4 regions of the Marinobacter sp. LV10R520-4 genome follow, and region 1 is predicted to be linked to each of the others. Evidence: predicted binding sites of a transcription regulator. Region 1 holds the regulator's gene; each other region holds the start of a gene.
The links. Region 1 encodes sigma-54, which starts transcription at its own class of promoters, with help from an activator protein. Its sites were predicted from a motif close to ANTGGCATNNANNTTGCTNT; they were not measured.
Positions count from the first base shown of each region.

Region 2: ATG98_RS16615 (flagellar basal body rod protein FlgF) is a predicted target of sigma-54. The motif match lies at 2,355-2,374, and genes of this name have one in related genera.
Region 3: ATG98_RS20250 (PEP-CTERM sorting domain-containing protein) is a predicted target of sigma-54. The motif match lies at 1,996-2,015, and genes of this name have one in related genera.
Region 4: flgA (flagellar basal body P-ring formation chaperone FlgA) is a predicted target of sigma-54. The motif match lies at 2,275-2,294, and genes of this name have one in related genera.

Region 1 covers NZ_PDJM01000001.1:364,278-368,253, forward strand. Annotated here, with positions in the region: gene lptA (lipopolysaccharide transport periplasmic protein LptA) at 1-332, shown strand, start outside; gene lptB (LPS export ABC transporter ATP-binding protein) at 310-1,035, shown strand; gene ATG98_RS01725 (RNA polymerase factor sigma-54) at 1,205-2,737, shown strand; gene hpf (ribosome hibernation promoting factor) at 2,781-3,080, shown strand; gene ptsN (PTS IIA-like nitrogen regulatory protein PtsN) at 3,165-3,632, shown strand; gene rapZ (RNase adapter RapZ) at 3,675-3,976, shown strand, end outside.
Region 2 covers NZ_PDJM01000001.1:3,410,672-3,414,647, reverse strand. Annotated here, with positions in the region: gene flgH (flagellar basal body L-ring protein FlgH) at 1-643, opposite strand, end outside; gene flgG (flagellar basal-body rod protein FlgG) at 674-1,462, opposite strand; gene ATG98_RS16615 (flagellar basal body rod protein FlgF) at 1,562-2,314, opposite strand; gene flgE (flagellar hook protein FlgE) at 2,472-3,779, opposite strand; gene ATG98_RS16605 (flagellar hook assembly protein FlgD) at 3,804-3,976, opposite strand, start outside.
Region 3 covers NZ_PDJM01000001.1:4,180,102-4,184,077, forward strand. Annotated here, with positions in the region: gene ATG98_RS20240 (glycosyltransferase family 4 protein) at 1-202, opposite strand, end outside; gene ATG98_RS20245 (glycosyltransferase family 2 protein) at 192-1,124, opposite strand; gene ATG98_RS20250 (PEP-CTERM sorting domain-containing protein) at 1,304-1,957, opposite strand; gene ATG98_RS20255 (hypothetical protein) at 2,322-3,332, opposite strand; gene ATG98_RS20260 (hypothetical protein) at 3,779-3,976, shown strand, end outside.
Region 4 covers NZ_PDJM01000001.1:3,495,522-3,499,497, forward strand. Annotated here, with positions in the region: gene ATG98_RS16945 (peptidylprolyl isomerase) at 1-311, opposite strand, end outside; gene ATG98_RS16950 (flagella synthesis protein FlgN) at 391-861, opposite strand; gene flgM (flagellar biosynthesis anti-sigma factor FlgM) at 869-1,189, opposite strand; gene flgA (flagellar basal body P-ring formation chaperone FlgA) at 1,409-2,110, opposite strand; gene ATG98_RS16965 (chemotaxis protein CheV) at 2,321-3,250, shown strand; gene ATG98_RS16970 (CheR family methyltransferase) at 3,287-3,976, shown strand, end outside.

The sequences.
Region 1 (3,976 bases):
TCTACCGCGACATAAACGGGCTTAACCGCATTGAAGCCACCGGTACCCCGGCCCACTACGTTCAGCCCACAGCCAACGGAAAAGGGGAAACCGACGCAAAAGCCCTCTCCATAACCTGGTCTGCTGCCGAGAAGCAGCTGACCTTTGAACGCGACGCAGTGATCAGGCAAACTGGCAATATTTTTCGCGGTGAGCTGATTCTTTACGACACCGTGAACCGCGTCGTCACTGCCCAAGGCAGTACCGAAGCAGGCTCCGGGTCAGGCCGGGTAGAAATGACGATCCAGCCGCGCAGCACACAGGAATCCGATGGCCGTTCTCAGAGCCAGTAATCTGGCAAAAAGCTACAAACAGAAAAAAGTGGTGATTGACGTCTCGCTGGAAATTCGCAGCGGCGAAATCGTAGGACTGCTGGGCCCTAACGGTGCCGGCAAAACCACCTGCTTTTATATGATTGTCGGGCTGGTGCAGGCTGACCGCGGCCGCATTACGATCGATAACCAGGACATCACTCCGCTGCCCATGCACGGCCGGGCACGAAAAGGCATTGGCTACCTGCCCCAGGAAGCCTCGGTGTTCCGCAAGCTCAGCGTGCGCGACAACATCATGGCCATTCTGGAAACCCGAAAAAGTATGAAGCGGGCCGAGCGCGAGGCAAAACTGGAGGAACTGCTAGCTGAGTTTCACATCAATCACATCCGCGACAGTTTGGGAATGGCGCTGTCTGGGGGGGAGCGTCGCCGGGTTGAAATTGCTCGCGCTCTGGCTATGGAGCCCGCGTTTATCCTGCTGGACGAACCCTTCGCCGGGGTAGACCCAATATCGGTGAGCGACATCAAGCAAATCATTCGCCATCTGCGAGACAAAGGCATAGGCGTACTGATCACCGACCACAACGTGCGCGACACCCTGGACATCTGCGAAAACGCTTATATTGTATCCGGCGGCCATATTATTGCCTCCGGCAGCTCCGCCGAAATTTTTGCCAATCAACAGGTAAAAGAAGTCTATCTGGGCAATGAATTCCGGCTGTAATAGATCCTCAAAGTGTGCATACCGTGACATCGTAAAAGGTGAATCGGTTGATTCCCCGGCGAACTCTAGTAGACTCGGCAGAGAACTTGCTTGTGAACGCAAACCCCGGTTAGCCAACTTTTTTTTGCGGCTGCCACGCGCCAACCGATCGAGTAATGGACTTCCAAGAATGGTGATGAAAGCTTCTTTGCAGCTCAAGCTGGGCCAGAGCCTGACCATGACGCCCCAGCTCCAGCAGGCAATTCGCCTGCTACAGCTTTCCACCCTCGACTTGCAGCAGGAAATCCAGCAGGCACTGGAGTCCAATCCCATGCTGGAAGCACCGGAAGACGACGATCACGGCGATGAGGAACCTACGCACGCCGACACTAACAACGATCAAAATTCGGACGCCAGCGCAGCAGAGACCTCTCCAGACACCAGCAAAGACTGGGACGAAAACGAAAACGGTCCCGACTGGGCCAGCGAAAACGAAATCCCCGATACCCTGCCAGACGACCTACCGGTAGATACCGCCTGGGACGACGTATACCAGTCGGCGCCGGCACCGGCCAGCAGCAATGGCGACGATAACGACTACGATTTTGAAACCCGCAACTCGCCTACTGAAACCCTGCGCGATCACCTGGAGTGGCAGCTCAACCTGACCACCATGACCGACCGCGACCGCGCCGTGGCTCATGCCCTGATGGACGCCGTTGACGAGCGTGGCTACCTGACCAGCTCGCTGGCCGAGATTTATACCGGCCTGCAGGACGAGCACGACGACGACCCGCTGGAACTGGATGAACTGAAAGCGGTACTCAGGCGCCTGCAGTTTTTTGACCCCCCCGGTGTGTTTGGTCGTGACCTGCAGGAATGCCTGCTGATCCAGCTGAACCAGATGCCGCCAGACACCCCTTGGGTTGCTCAGGCGCGCATGGTGATCACCCACTACATCAGCCTGCTGGGTAACCGTGACTACGCCCAACTGCTGCGCCGTAGCCGCCTGAAAGAAGACCAGCTAAAACACGTACTGGCGCTGATTACCAGCTTGAACCCGCGCCCCGGTGATGTGATTGACCGGACCGAACCGGACTACGTCATTCCAGACGTCATTGTGTACAAGCGCAACGATCGCTGGCGGGTAGAGCTGAATCCAGAAATTGCACCGCGCATTCGCGTCAATGCCAGCTATGCTTCATTGATAAAGCGCGCCGATAGCAGCGCTGACAACACCTACATGCGCGATCAGTTACAAGAGGCTAAATGGTTCATCAAAAGCTTGCAGAGCCGCAACGAAACGCTGCTGAAAGTGGCTACCCGTATTGTGGAATATCAACAGGGATTTCTGGACCAGGGTGAAGAAGCCATGAAACCGTTGATCCTCTCGGAAATCGCCCAAGCCGTAGAAATGCATGAATCTACCATCTCCCGGGTGACCACCCAGAAGTTCATGCACACACCTCGCGGCATTTTTGAGCTCAAATATTTTTTCTCCAGCCATGTCAGCACCGACGCTGGCGGAGAATGTTCCTCAACCGCTATCCGCGCCATGATAAAAAAACTGATAGCAGTCGAAACCTCCAAAAAACCGTTGAGCGACAGCAAGATTGCGGCCATGCTTGGGGAACAGGGAATCCAAGTGGCACGGCGTACCGTGGCCAAATACCGGGAGGCACTGCAAATACCTCCCTCTAATGAAAGAAAGCGACTGGTGTAGCAGCGCCAATGTAACAACACCGATGCAATAGCAGGAGAAGCCTATGCAACTCAACATTTCAGGCCATCATGTAGAACTGACCGAAGCACTCAAAGATTACGTGAACGAAAAGTTCCAGCGCCTGGAGCGCCACTTCGACCAGATTAGCAACACCAATGTGATTCTGCAGGTGGAAAAATTGCGCCAGATAGCCGAAGCTACCGTAAATATCAGCGGTGGCGAATTGCACGCCAAGGCCGAAACCGAAGATATGTACGCAGCGATTGACGCTCTGGTGGACAAACTGGACCGCCAGATCCTCAAGCACAAAGAAAAGCAAGTGTCCCGGATGCATGGTAACTAACACCGGACACAACGCGTAAACGCTTCACGCGCTGCGGCATGACACCATGCTGCAGCCTTTTTTTAATGGAAGTGCCGTCGACCCATGAGCGAGACATCCCTGACCATAGAAACCATCCTTGCCCCGGAACTGACACTTTGCAACGTACCAGCGTCCAGCAAGAAAAGGGTTCTTGAGTTTATTGCAGAGCAGATTCACCTGCATAACGCCACCTTGGGCGACACTCAGATATTCAGCAATCTGATTGCCCGCGAGCGCCTGGGTTCCACCGGAATCGGCCAGGGCATCGCCATCCCCCACTGCCGCCTGGAAGGCCTGGAGCACGTTATTGGCCTGCTGATCACTCTCAGCGAAAGCGTGGATTTCGATGCCATTGACAACCAGCCGGTAGATTTGGTTTTTGCCCTGGTTGTGCCAAAAGAAGCCACCAGCGAGCACCTTGAGCTGCTTAGCCAGCTTGCAGAAAAGTTCAACGATCGGGCTTTTTGCGACCGCCTGCGCCAATCGGAAGATGCCATTACCCTATTTCAGCGCATGACCTCCGGACGCTGATCTGTCCTACTCCGACCGTTCGCACCTAAAGAGTTATTAACGATGAAACTGATTATTGTCAGCGGCCGTTCCGGATCGGGTAAAAGTACGGCGTTGCACGTACTTGAAGACCTAGGTTTTTACTGCATCGACAATTTACCCATTGGCTTGCTGTTCCCGCTGACCAAAGAAACGGCCGCACAAGAGCCGGCCGGCCGCTTGCAAAAAATGGCAGTAAGTATAGACGCGCGCAACCTGTCCGGTGAGCTTGCCAATTTCGAAGATATTCACGGACGCCTGAAGGACACCGGCGTCAGCGCTGAAATCATATTTCTGGACGCCGACGAGCAATCTTTGCTGCAACG
Region 2 (3,976 bases), 3.0 Mb from region 1:
GGTCAAAGTCACCGGTGCCACCGTAAGCAATGCGGGCATCGGCAATGCGGTTAGACGCCAGAGTGTTGTCCGGCTTGATATCCTGGGGCCGCACCAAACCTGTCAGGCGAATGTATTCTTCGCCATTGGTCAGCGACAGCCACTTCTCGCCACGAATGCGCAACACGCCGTTAGGCAGTACTTCGGTGACGGTCACGGTAATGCTGCCGGCCAGGCTGTTGCTTTGATCGGCCTCGGCGGCACCCTGAAAATCTCGCTGTTGCTCGATAGCCGTTGCCAGCCCCAGCTGGTTTCTACCAAATATGTTGGGCTCGGTCAGGCTGATGTCACTGTCTTTCGAGATACTGGTTTCCGCGTTTTTACTGGCGCGGGTAGACTCGTTCAAGGTCACCGTAAGCACATCGCCCACGTTGAGCGCCACTGTGTCGCCGTAAAAATTGTAATTGCGGCTAACCTGGTAAATAGAACCGGTTTCGAGATCGCGCTGCATCATCGCCTGGGCCCGCACCGGAGCGTATTCCGGGTCATCCGGCATGGCGCGGGGCCGGCTCATGGCAGCGCAACCCTGAAGCACCGCCAGCACTAGAACCATGGCAACGCTGGCGCTGCGGCGGAACTGTAAAAAAACGGTGTTAGCTGTCATAGCGAAACCTCTGGCCGGCAACAACCGGCGTTAACCAATATTGTTGGTGATGAACTGCAGCATCTGATCAACAGTCGATACCACTTTCGAGTTCATTTCGTAGGCGCGCTGGGTGGTAATCATATTCACCAGCTCTTCCACCACTTCCACGTTGGAAGACTCAATAGAACCCTGCTCCAGCGTGCCCAGCCCGGCCAGGCCCGCCTCACCTTCGGCCGGGTCGCCACTGGCATTGGTTTCCTTGAACAGGTTGTTACCAATAGCCTGCAAGCCCTGGGGGTTGATAAAATCCACCAAGGTGATCTGGCCCAGGTTGATGGGAGCAGCCTGATCGTCGGTGACTGCGGTCACCGTGCCATCGCGACCGATGGTCACATTAGTGGCGTTGTCCGGAATGTTGATGTTGGGCTCCAGGGCGTAACCGCTAGGATTCACCACATCGCCATCGGAATTGAGCTGAAATTGACCGTCGCGGGTATAGGCGGTTTGGCCGTCTGGCATTTGCACTTGCATAAAGCCGCGGCCGTTAATCGCCATGTCCAGGGGCTGCTCGGTTATCTGCAAGTTGCCCTGTGTAAACTGTTTGGCGGTACCCACAACACGCACACCGGTACCTAATTGCAACCCGGAAGGTAATTCGGTGTTCTGTGTGTTCAGGCCACCGGGTTGGCGTTTCACCTGATACAGAAGATCCTGAAACACCGCGCGGTCGCGCTTGAAACCGGTGGTGTTCACGTTCGCCAGGTTGTTAGAGATGGTGGACATGTTGGTGTCCTGCGCGCTCAACCCGGTTTTACTGACCCATAATGCTGGATGCATTTTTATCGCTCCCTACCGTCAGGCTGTTGTGGATGGCGGCGAATTCTTGCCGCTTTCCCGCCCGCCGGCGTGTTGTTTCAAGTTTTGATACCCGTGCTATTAAAGGTTCTGCAATAGCCGTGCCGCTGCTTCAGAATTTTCTTTGGCGGTGCTCATTACTTTTACCTGCATTTCGTACTGCCGTGAAAGCTGCAGATTGGAAATCATTTCTGCCACCGCGTTTACGTTGGAGCTTTCCAGAAAGCCACTGGAAACTCGGGCGTTGGCATCGGCTGGTTCATTACCACCAACCGCCTGATCGGGCTTGCGACGTATAAAGCCATCCGGGCCTTTTTCCAGTGCCTGTGGCGGCGGCGTTACCAGCTTGAGCCGGTCCACCTCCACCAACTGATCGGGCGGGCCACCCACCGGAACGATAGACACGGTGCCGTCGGCACCAATCTCAACGTTATCAAAAGGCGGCAAAGCCACCGGACCACCATTGCCCAGCACCATTTCACCGTTAGCCAATCGCAGCAGGCCATTTACATCTATCTGCAAGGAGCCACTGCGAGTGAACACTTCTTCACCCAGGTTGTTTTGCACCGCCAGCCAGCTGTCGCCTTCCATCGCCACATCCAGCTTGCGCCCGGTTTCCATCAGTGCGCCCGAAGACAAATCGGTACCCGGGCGTTCCGTCATCGCGTAGGCGCGTGTAGGGTGATGCTCGCCAAACACCGGCATACTGCGGGCCTGGGCGAAATCTTTTTTAAAACCGGTGGTGGTCACGTTGGCCAGGTTGTTGGCGTGGGCGCGCTGGGCCAGCATGTTCTGCTTGGCACCGGACATTCCGATATAAAGGGCTTTGTCCATGGGGAAGGCTCCTGCCGGATATTTGACTGTTATCAGTCTTAAAGCAGGAGTCGTGCCAGTTTTAGTGGCAACGAAATAAGAAAAGCTCAGGAGTAAACAGAACCGGGCCTTATCTGGCCCGGTTCTGTTAAAAGCACCCTGGCGGGCGCTCGATGGCTTACCTCAGGTTGATGATGGTCTGGGTGACCGCATCCGAGGTTTCAATGGTTTTGGCATTGGCCTGATAGTTACGCTGGGCAATAATCAGGTTCACCAGTTCCGCAGACAGGTCTACGTTGGATTCTTCAACCGAGCTGGACTGAATCGCCCCCAGGGTTCCGGTATCGGGCCTACCGATAACCGCCTGGCCAGAGTCGAAGGTTTCTACCCAGCTTGTATCACCAGACGGTGACAGCCCGTTGGCATTCGAAAAGCTGGCCAACGCTACCTGCCCCAGGGATTTCGACTGGCCATTGGTATAGCGGGCAAAAATCACGCCTTCCTGCGACACATCCAGCCCCGACAGCCGGCCGGTGGTATAACCATCTTGGCGTTGATCATTGACACCGAAGCTGGCGCCATATTGAGTGGCGCTACCCAAATTCAGGTCAAACGTCGCGCCGGCCCCAGACGCCGCTCCATTTGCGTTTAAATCCTTATCTTTTGGCACCCAGTTATCGATTGAAATTACGCCATTTGCATTGCTATTAGCAGTGGCCAGATTTCCATTTTGGTCAAACACCAATTCATACGGCACGTAATTAGGCGGTGTCGTTGTAGACCCAGCTGCACCGCCCACTGCTTCGCCATCTACCTGCAGGTGTAACAACCAATTGCTCTGAGAACCCCCTGCTGGAGCTTGTTTAGTATAAAACTGCGTGACCTCATGGGGATTCCCCAAGCTGTCGAAGATGTTGGTTGCTGTAACGTGATTGTAAGTCGTCGGATCTAACGGGTCGAAAGGATTAGGCGGCGTTGCCGTGAGCACTTGTTCCCGCGCATCCAGATTGAGGTCGGTACGCAGGTTGGTGGTGCGCTGCGGCGCCAGGTTATCGCTCGCTATTTGCAAATCGTCACGAACGCCCGACAGGTTACCGGCGGCGTCTGCAACAAAGCCTTGCACCCGCATATTCTGGTTGTTCACCACAAAACCGTCTTTGTCAGTACCGAACTGGCCAGCGCGGGAATATCGCAGCTCGCCGCCATTGTTCAATACAAAAAAGCCGTCGCCGTCGATAGCAAGGTCTAGTCCACTATCCGTAAAGCTGATGTTGCCCTGGCCAAACGACTGTTGAACGCTTTGCACACTAACCCCGTCGCCAACCGGGGCGCTGCCAGAACTTAAAAAACCATTGGCGTACAAATCCCCAAACTGCACGCGGCTGCCTTTAAAACCCACTGTACTGGCGTTTGCAATGTTATTGCCGGTTACGTCCAAGTCTACCGCCGCCGCCCGGAGGCCGCTTAATCCTGTGTTAAATGCCATGATTCACCCCTGCTGACGCCGGTATTAATTAATTTGTTGAACTTGCGACAGGTCAATAGACCCCATGCCCGCAAGATTCAGAGAAATAGAGCCGCCTTTACCCAAAGATACGCTGTCGACGTTTGCGCTCATCATGGTGCCCAGCTGCTGCGAACCACCAGGGTAGGCCCCGGAAGCTACTGCGTAATAAGAGCCTT
Region 3 (3,976 bases), 3.8 Mb from region 1:
AATCCGCCTGTTCAACGATGCAGTTATGATCAATCAAACATTCAGGGACTTCAGAAACCGTTGGGAATACAACGTAGGTCTGATAATTCTTCGCTTCATAAAAGACCGACAGCTCACACCAAAGCCGCTCCATTAACTTCCAAGCGTAACCGGTATTTGAATCGAAATTGCCTGCAGCCAATACACCTGATTTACGCTGCACGTTTTTCCCCCGAAGGTTTTGTAAAAACACGCTTAACCAGCCGCTTCCAGTTTTCTTTATAAAGTAGAGACTGGAAGATGTGTGCCACACCCAACTTCAAGAGGCCGTGCCTTAAGTAACTTTTTCCCATGCCAAATTGTTTCTGTGAAATATAAAAGTTACACAGAGGACGGATATCTTCTTTCACATACAGGTCTCTATATAACTTCATACTAAACAGGTTAACGTTATTTTTTGTCAGAAAGTCAGCAGATTTATTTGAATCGTGAACACGCACCGTCGTCAAACTTTGGCTGAGATAAGCAAAGCCGTATTTTCGTGAAACCTTAAGTGTAAAATTAAAATCTTCCGACTTCAATATACCGGGGTCCCATCTAAAGTGGTCATGGACATCTCGCCGCACGGCGAAAGTTGACGGGTATAGAGGATAGCCTTTGAACAGAAGCCTTAGTAGATTCTCACCTTCAACAGTAAACAGTTTACCCTCCTGATTCTTCGACAAGTCGTAGATGTAGGGAAACATATCGGAGTTTGAGAGGGTGTAAGGCTCTGGAAGCTTTATATCATGCTTGTGGAAATCCGAGAACAGAAAAGCGATGTTCGGCGTAGTATCTATGGCTTTTTTATAGACAGCCAGTTTCTCCGGGTGCCATAGATCATCGCTGTCCAGATAACAAATGTAACTGCCGCTCGACAGCGAGATGCCTTTGTTGCGGGCAGACGCTACACCCGAATTTTTCTGCTTGTGGTAAGTGATTCGATCGCTAAAACAACGTAAAGCTTCCTCAGTGTCATCAGTCGAACCATCGTCGACAACAATAATTTCAAAGTCTCGGAAAGTTTGGCTAAGAACGGAATTTACAGCGTCAGCAGCCATCCCAGACCGATTATAAGAGGGTATTATAACTGAAAAGAAAGCCATATTAATTCCATGTAAATTGATTCACTCCTCTGGCTTGAACACGTCCTCCGCGAGGAGGATCAGCCCTTTTTTTCTCTAAGCCTATCTATTTTATACCAATTTCTGGCGGAGCTAAATGATGACAGAGGGGAGAAGGTCGCACCCGATAAAACGCTAGATACCGACCTGCGGCGGCACAGCTACTTAACTGTTTTGAGTCGCCGGCAGCCAACAAGCATAAGCAGCCCTCCTGTAAGCAATAGAAGCGAAGAGGGTTCGGGCACCGCGTCTTGCCTGGTCCACATTTTCGTGATCACCCCTTGTATGCTATACACAGTATAATCGTCATTGACCCACATATCATCGTTCACAGCACCGAAGGAACCACCTATGAAACTTTCAACTGGAAAATGGGCAGGACCACTTACGAAGGGTGTTGCATCAAAATTGAAACTTAGGCTGACCACATCTGGACCGCGATAACCCCCTCCAGGCACTTCGTCGAGGTAGCTGAACCGGTTATGGTAAAATCGGAGGTAATAAAAGGGGGGGTCAGAGCCTGGCCCCCAATAGTCGAGTCCTTGAGTAGCATATTTCCAAGACAGTACCTCACCCCATCCAGACCCTCCTGCACCCTCTCGCCAAGCCTGTGGGTCAAATACGATTTCACCATTCATGACGCTATCGCCATTTGTGACCACTATTCCATCATCCCTTACAAGAGGCACCAAGGCATCGTGGCGGCCTATGGTCGTCTGGATATCGTTAGTAACACCATGGAAATAATAGGTAACCGGCGTCGCCCAGCAAGCTGCGCTACTAACTAGTAGAAGAGTGAAGATAATGACGCGCATAATGGCTAACACCTAACTTAAAGCATGAGACAATATTTAAAGCAAGTTTCGTGCCACCATTTTTGTATCAGTCACTTAGAACAATAAAGATATCACGCCTGTTAAAAAAACCGACGCTTTTGAAGCGTTTCCCGAGGGTGCCTGCTTCTCAAATACCCGTCAGCACATGCGAGTTATAAAAAAAGTCCTAAGCCGTTAGCTTTTGCAGTTTCGATCAGAGAACCGCGAGTCGCACGGCGCATGCAAGAGGCGGAGCTTATGGCCGCAACCTCTTCTTCGATATCGCTCGGCAGCGCGATCGCACAATGCGCGATTTATTTGCATTTACAAACAGCTGTTCAAAAAAAAGCGCAAAGTGTTATCGCTAAGGGCCTGTAATAGAGCAAATGAAACCGTCTCGCCTAAGCTCTTCTCGCTCCAGAATTTCAGCTTTAAGGAGCTTAATCGATTCTTGGTTCTGATCAAGATCCTTTAACATCTCATTCAAACCGCTTTGAATCCCCCCACAGGTAGTACTGCAGAAAACCGCGCCTTTATAAAAATACGCCCTCTGAGGCTTAGTATCTGAAAGCAAAACCGGCTTACCGGCAGAAACACTTTCATATGCCCCGCAAACCAGACAGTCCGCTCGCGTCGTAAGATCAATAGTAAAATTGCATTCTGACAAAAGTGAAAAGTAAACTTCTTCGTCGACGAAGCCCAACAAATGCACATTTTCGGGTAAAGCCTCTGCCGAAATTTTAAAAATCGCTTTCCGATAATTTCCTGTAAAATAAAAATTTATCGAATTCGTAAACATTTCAGCCGCGGCCATCAGGGCCTCAATGGGTTCATCCTCGCCCCAAGACGTGATGCAAAACGCAGTTAGTTTTTTGTCTGTTTTAGATCGAATGAAACCGTTAACACTTGCTGATTTAGAAGCTGGCAGAACAGGTAGTGGATCAGGCAATATTAACGGCTTACCACCTTTAGAACTGACAACGTTCGCCATATGTTCATTTGTTACAATAATAAAATTCGAATTTCTAATTATTATTCGGTTAAGTAAATTAACTAGCCTGTTAAATCTCCCTTCATAATGTATCCCGGTATTATGAGCATCAACGATCAGGCTGAAACGAAGAAGTTTCGAACACGCCAGCACAAGTACGCTAAGAACCACGGAAGGATTCTGAGCGAATACATAGTGGGGCTTGCGGCGCATAATCAGCTTGAAGGTTGTGTAGCTGCTCACTACGTAACGCACAAGAGCAGAACTCTGCCCGTGGGTTATCTCCCAGAGAGGCACCCCTAAATATTTGCTCGCGGAGCGGTTTCTGGTTTGGCGTTCCCACGTTATCCAGATTGAGCGAGATAAATCACTTCCCTTCTTCATTGACTGGCCCTTATCTTCACATCAAGCACAAAAAATTCTAATCCCCAAGAAACATCGCTTGGCAATTTCTGCTTGTTTAGCAAAAAATACTAAAATTTGACTGTGGTGCGCCGCTCCTCCACTAGTTTATAATTTTTTGAGCCAGTGTGCCAATGGACTTCTATTCGGGCTACTGAGCCTGCAACTTAACTCTTCTGACTCTTCAAATTTCGTGATGCGAGCGTGAAATCCAATCGACACAATGGTCGCTCCCAGTCAATAGGCTGAGGCGATACAGAGGTTTCCATGTAACTTTCTGGCAGGGACTTCGGCCATTAGTTCTCTGTTATGTTAGCATCAGTAACTATGCGAGGAGTAGCTCTCGTTTCTACCTAACTCCACTAGAACCAGTCACCCTCACGGTTTACACTTGGTGGTAAGTTTAATGAAGCCTTCTTGGAGCCTTTATGAATCTCAAATCAATTTCCTTCGGTTTACTCCTCACGTCGCTTACCGGTCCAACGCTGGCTTGGACTATATCCGCTGACTTCGACTCAGGTGAACTGGGCACCAAAGCAGACCGTGGTGGGGACGGTTTCTCTGGAGCTGGCGGTAACAGCATTTACACCAATGAACAGACAGCCAGTGGTAATGCCGCCAAACTA
Region 4 (3,976 bases), 3.1 Mb from region 1:
TCCTTGCGCTGCAGCTGTTCGGTAAACCCACCGCCTTGAATCATGAACCCTGGAATTACCCGATGAAATACGGTGTCATCATAATAACTCGAACGCACGTATTCCAGAAAATTGGCCACTGTGTCCGGTGCGACGTCTGGCCTCAACTGAAGTGTAAATTGGCCTTCGGAGGTGATGACATCCACTTTGACCAGATCCTGATTGCTGAATTCGCTGGCGCTATCATCAGCGTTAGCGGTGCCCACCAGAGCGCAGGTTGCGGTCAGAACGGAAAAGCAAAATGCAGGAAAAAAACGTTTTACAGCGGGCATGCTCTGGCTACCTTTGCAGATTGCGATTAAAAAATGTGATTTAAAGCACGGCAGAGAAGCGGAACAGGCTATTAACGCTTCAGGCGCTGGCCAGAATAGTACTGGATGACACTGCCGTATGCTGGCCACCAGCGCCGTAGAGTTTTTGCCGGCTGCTAGCACCGCGAACTATATCACTTAATCTGGCCAGGCGTTTTTGCATGTGGGCCATTACCCGGCCGTTGTTCTGGTTTAGTTGCTGGCACTGGGTCAGTGCCTGATCGGCCTGTTGCCAAAGCTGGTGAAGCTCGGTCAAGCCAGCAGCGGCAATAAAGCGGGAAGGATTGCCGCTCTCAGGACGAAAGCCCATAGCAACCAAAGCGTGAATCTTGAGCTTGGCGCGTTCGCGAATTTGCTCCAGCTGGGCGTTCTTTTCGTCAGTCAGTGCCTGCAACTGTTTCATGTCAGAGGTGGACAGCAGTTCTTTTTCATCGCGCAAAAGATCCGCCATAGCAGACAACTGGCGGATATCCTGCGCAAGAAGGTGTTTCAGATCATCAATAGCGGCCATAATTTATTCACCCGAATATGCTTTTATCCATATCAAGCATTTTCTGGGCCAATTGTTGAGCGTCTACCTTGTAACTGCCATCTTCCAGGGCGCTGCGAATCTGAGAGATCCGCTCATCGTCCATTTCCGGGAAGTCGCCCAGTTTCTGCTCTAGCTGTTTAAGATCGCGGGCCTGAGTGCTCAAATTAACATTCTCACCGCGGGCCTGCGTGCTTTGGGCTGCGGCCTTCTCTGCCGTTGCGGTTTTGGCCGCGTTGCCGGCTTTATCGGCGGTGGGGCGCTGGGTGTTGATTTGGCTTTGGTTGATTCCATTGAAGTCAACGGACATGTTGGTACCTGCTGTATTGGGTGCTGCGCCGGTCGAGGCGCAAAATATGGCCTATGACTGAGTAACGGCGGCGGTCAAAAAAGCTTTAACATATTTTTACAAAAAAATGGCCGGCTAGTTTTTGCCGCTGGTGTTTTGGCGGCAAGGGCTTCTGTGGTGTAACGGCAAGGATGTGCCGAAAAGTGCAGAAAAAGCGCCGCCTGGCTTTCCGTTGGCTTCTTACATCGGAATCAGCACCTGGCCAGGCGCGGTCACCCGCCCTTTGATGGTTCGTGAAGACTGCAGGTTTTCCACCAACACCTGCTCACCAATCGCCGCATTGGCCAGGGCCTTTCCGCGCGAACGCACGGTGAAAGAACCGCTGCTGGCGGTGATCATAACATGGTCGCCACGCTCCACGGCATCGGGTGCCGCAAGTAGATTCGGGGTAATCAGCGAGCCACTGTTAATGGGCCGGCGAACTTCCATGCCGATGATTGATTGCGCTTCGACAATGGTCCCACGGCGGCTGGCATTCACCACAACGGTCCGCTGGCTTAACATATCGGCGCGAAGGCGCTCGCCGCGGGCGAGTGGGCGGCTAGCCACCAAAGCCGGTCCGCGAATGTCTACGGTAGCACCCAGATACATGCGCCATGGTCGCTCGCCGCTGCACTCGATTAACATAGAGGGCTGGCCGGACTTCCAGGGATCACCGTTGAAATGAACGTTCAGCGGACCACTGCAGGCAGCCAATGACAATCTGGGGTCGGGTTTTGCGCTTTCATAGCTGACTTCATAGCCTGCAGCGGCCTGTTCTGTGGCAAACTGTTGCAAAAACAGATTAGCCGCAGTGTGAATGTCATGTGCGGTAGAGTTTGCCAGCGCAAACGAGCTTAGGCATAGGCCGAGCAGGGCAATGACAAGAGTGTGTTTGCGCATAATATAAAAGCGTCCTGTTTTGCCGGTGTGTTGGTAAAGCCTGCTGTGCTGCGCAAAAATAATTCCGGTGGCATCACGATTTGCGGGCACTGGCCGTTAAACCTGACATGCGATAGCGATATTTTGGCGCATGTCAGAAAAATTGCTCTTTCAAGACTCTTAAGAAAGCAAAAACTGTGCCGGTTAGCCCGGCCGTCGGGAGAAAGAACTATGGCAGGTGTATTGGACAGCGTGAACCAGCGTACGCAGATGGTCGGGAAAAACCGGCTGGAGTTGCTATTGTTTCGGCTCCGCGGGCGCCAGGTGTATGGCATTAACGTGTTTAAGGTAAAAGAGGTGTTGCAGTGCCCTAAGCTGTTCAGCATTCCCAGCAGCCTACCGGTGGTTCGCGGCGTGGCGTACACACGCGGCGCGACTATTCCGATTATTGATCTGGCGATGGCGATTGGCATGCCGGCCATCCCTCAAGAAGATCTGGCCACCAGTTTTGTGATCATTACCGAGTACAATCGCAAAACCCAAGGCTTTCTGGTGAGTGGCGTGGAAGGCATTGTGAATATGAACTGGGAAGATATTCTGCCACCGCCTAAAGGCGCAGGCCGCGATGTGTACCTGACAGCCGTCACCAAAATTGACGACAAGCTGGTTGAAATCATTGATGTAGAGAAAGTTCTTTCGGAAGTGGCTCCACTGAAGGAAGACGTTGGTGAAGGTGTTCTCAGCCGCAGTGCCGAGAGGGTTCAAGGCCATCTTCCGGTGTTGGTGGTGGACGACTCGAATGTGGCCCGGCGGCAGATCGAGCGTTGCCTGAAAGCCATAGGCATGGACGCTGTTATCCACAATGACGGCAAGCAGGCTCTGGACTATCTGGTGGAGATCACCGCCGACGGCTCCAAAGCGACAGATCATCATTCGATGATGATTTCCGACGTTGAAATGCCTGAAATGGACGGCTATACACTGGTTGCGCGTTGTAAGGAAAATCCGCTGATCAGCGAGCTGTATATTATGCTGCATACGTCCCTGAGCGGGGTGTTTAACAAAGCGATGGTTCAGAAAGTGGGGGCGGACGATTTTATGGCGAAATTCAGTCCGGACGAACTGGCCGAGCGGGTTATGGATATTATTGATGGAAAATAAACGTGTTACGTCACAGGCCATTAGAATCGAGAACGCATGAAATCTGAAATTACTCATCAGGAATACGCGGCGTTCAAAACCTTTCTGCAGGACGCATCCGGCATTCTGCTGGGTGACAATAAACAGTATCTGGTGAAAAGCCGGCTACGCCGGATTTTGGAAGACAATCAGCTTGTCTCTCTTGGGGAGTTACTTGATCGCCTGAAGCGTCCGGGCCGCAATAATCTGAGCGAGGTGGTTATAGACGCTATGACCACCAACGAAACTCTATGGTTTCGGGATAATCATCCGTTCCGCATTTTGCAGGATATTTTGTTGCCTGAGTTTGCTGACCGTAAGATGCCGCAGCCGTTACGCATCTGGTCGGCGGCCTGCTCTACCGGGCAGGAACCGTATTCCACTGCAATGGTGATCGAAGAGTATCGCCGCTTGCGGCCGGGGCGCCTGCGTGACGTGAAGATTGTCGCCACCGACATTTCCAAAACGGTGCTGGATGCGGCGCGTCGTGGCGAATATGAAACTATTGCTATTGGTCGGGGCTTGTCGCCGGAGCGGCAAAAACAGTTTTTTACCGCTGCTGCCAACGGCCGTTGGCAGATCAAACCACAGATAAAAGCGATGGTGGAGTATAAGGAAATCAACTTATTAGAGCGGTATCTTCTAGGCAAGTTTGATATCGCCATGTGCCGCAACGTGCTGATCTATTTCTCCGCGGAGCACAAGCGC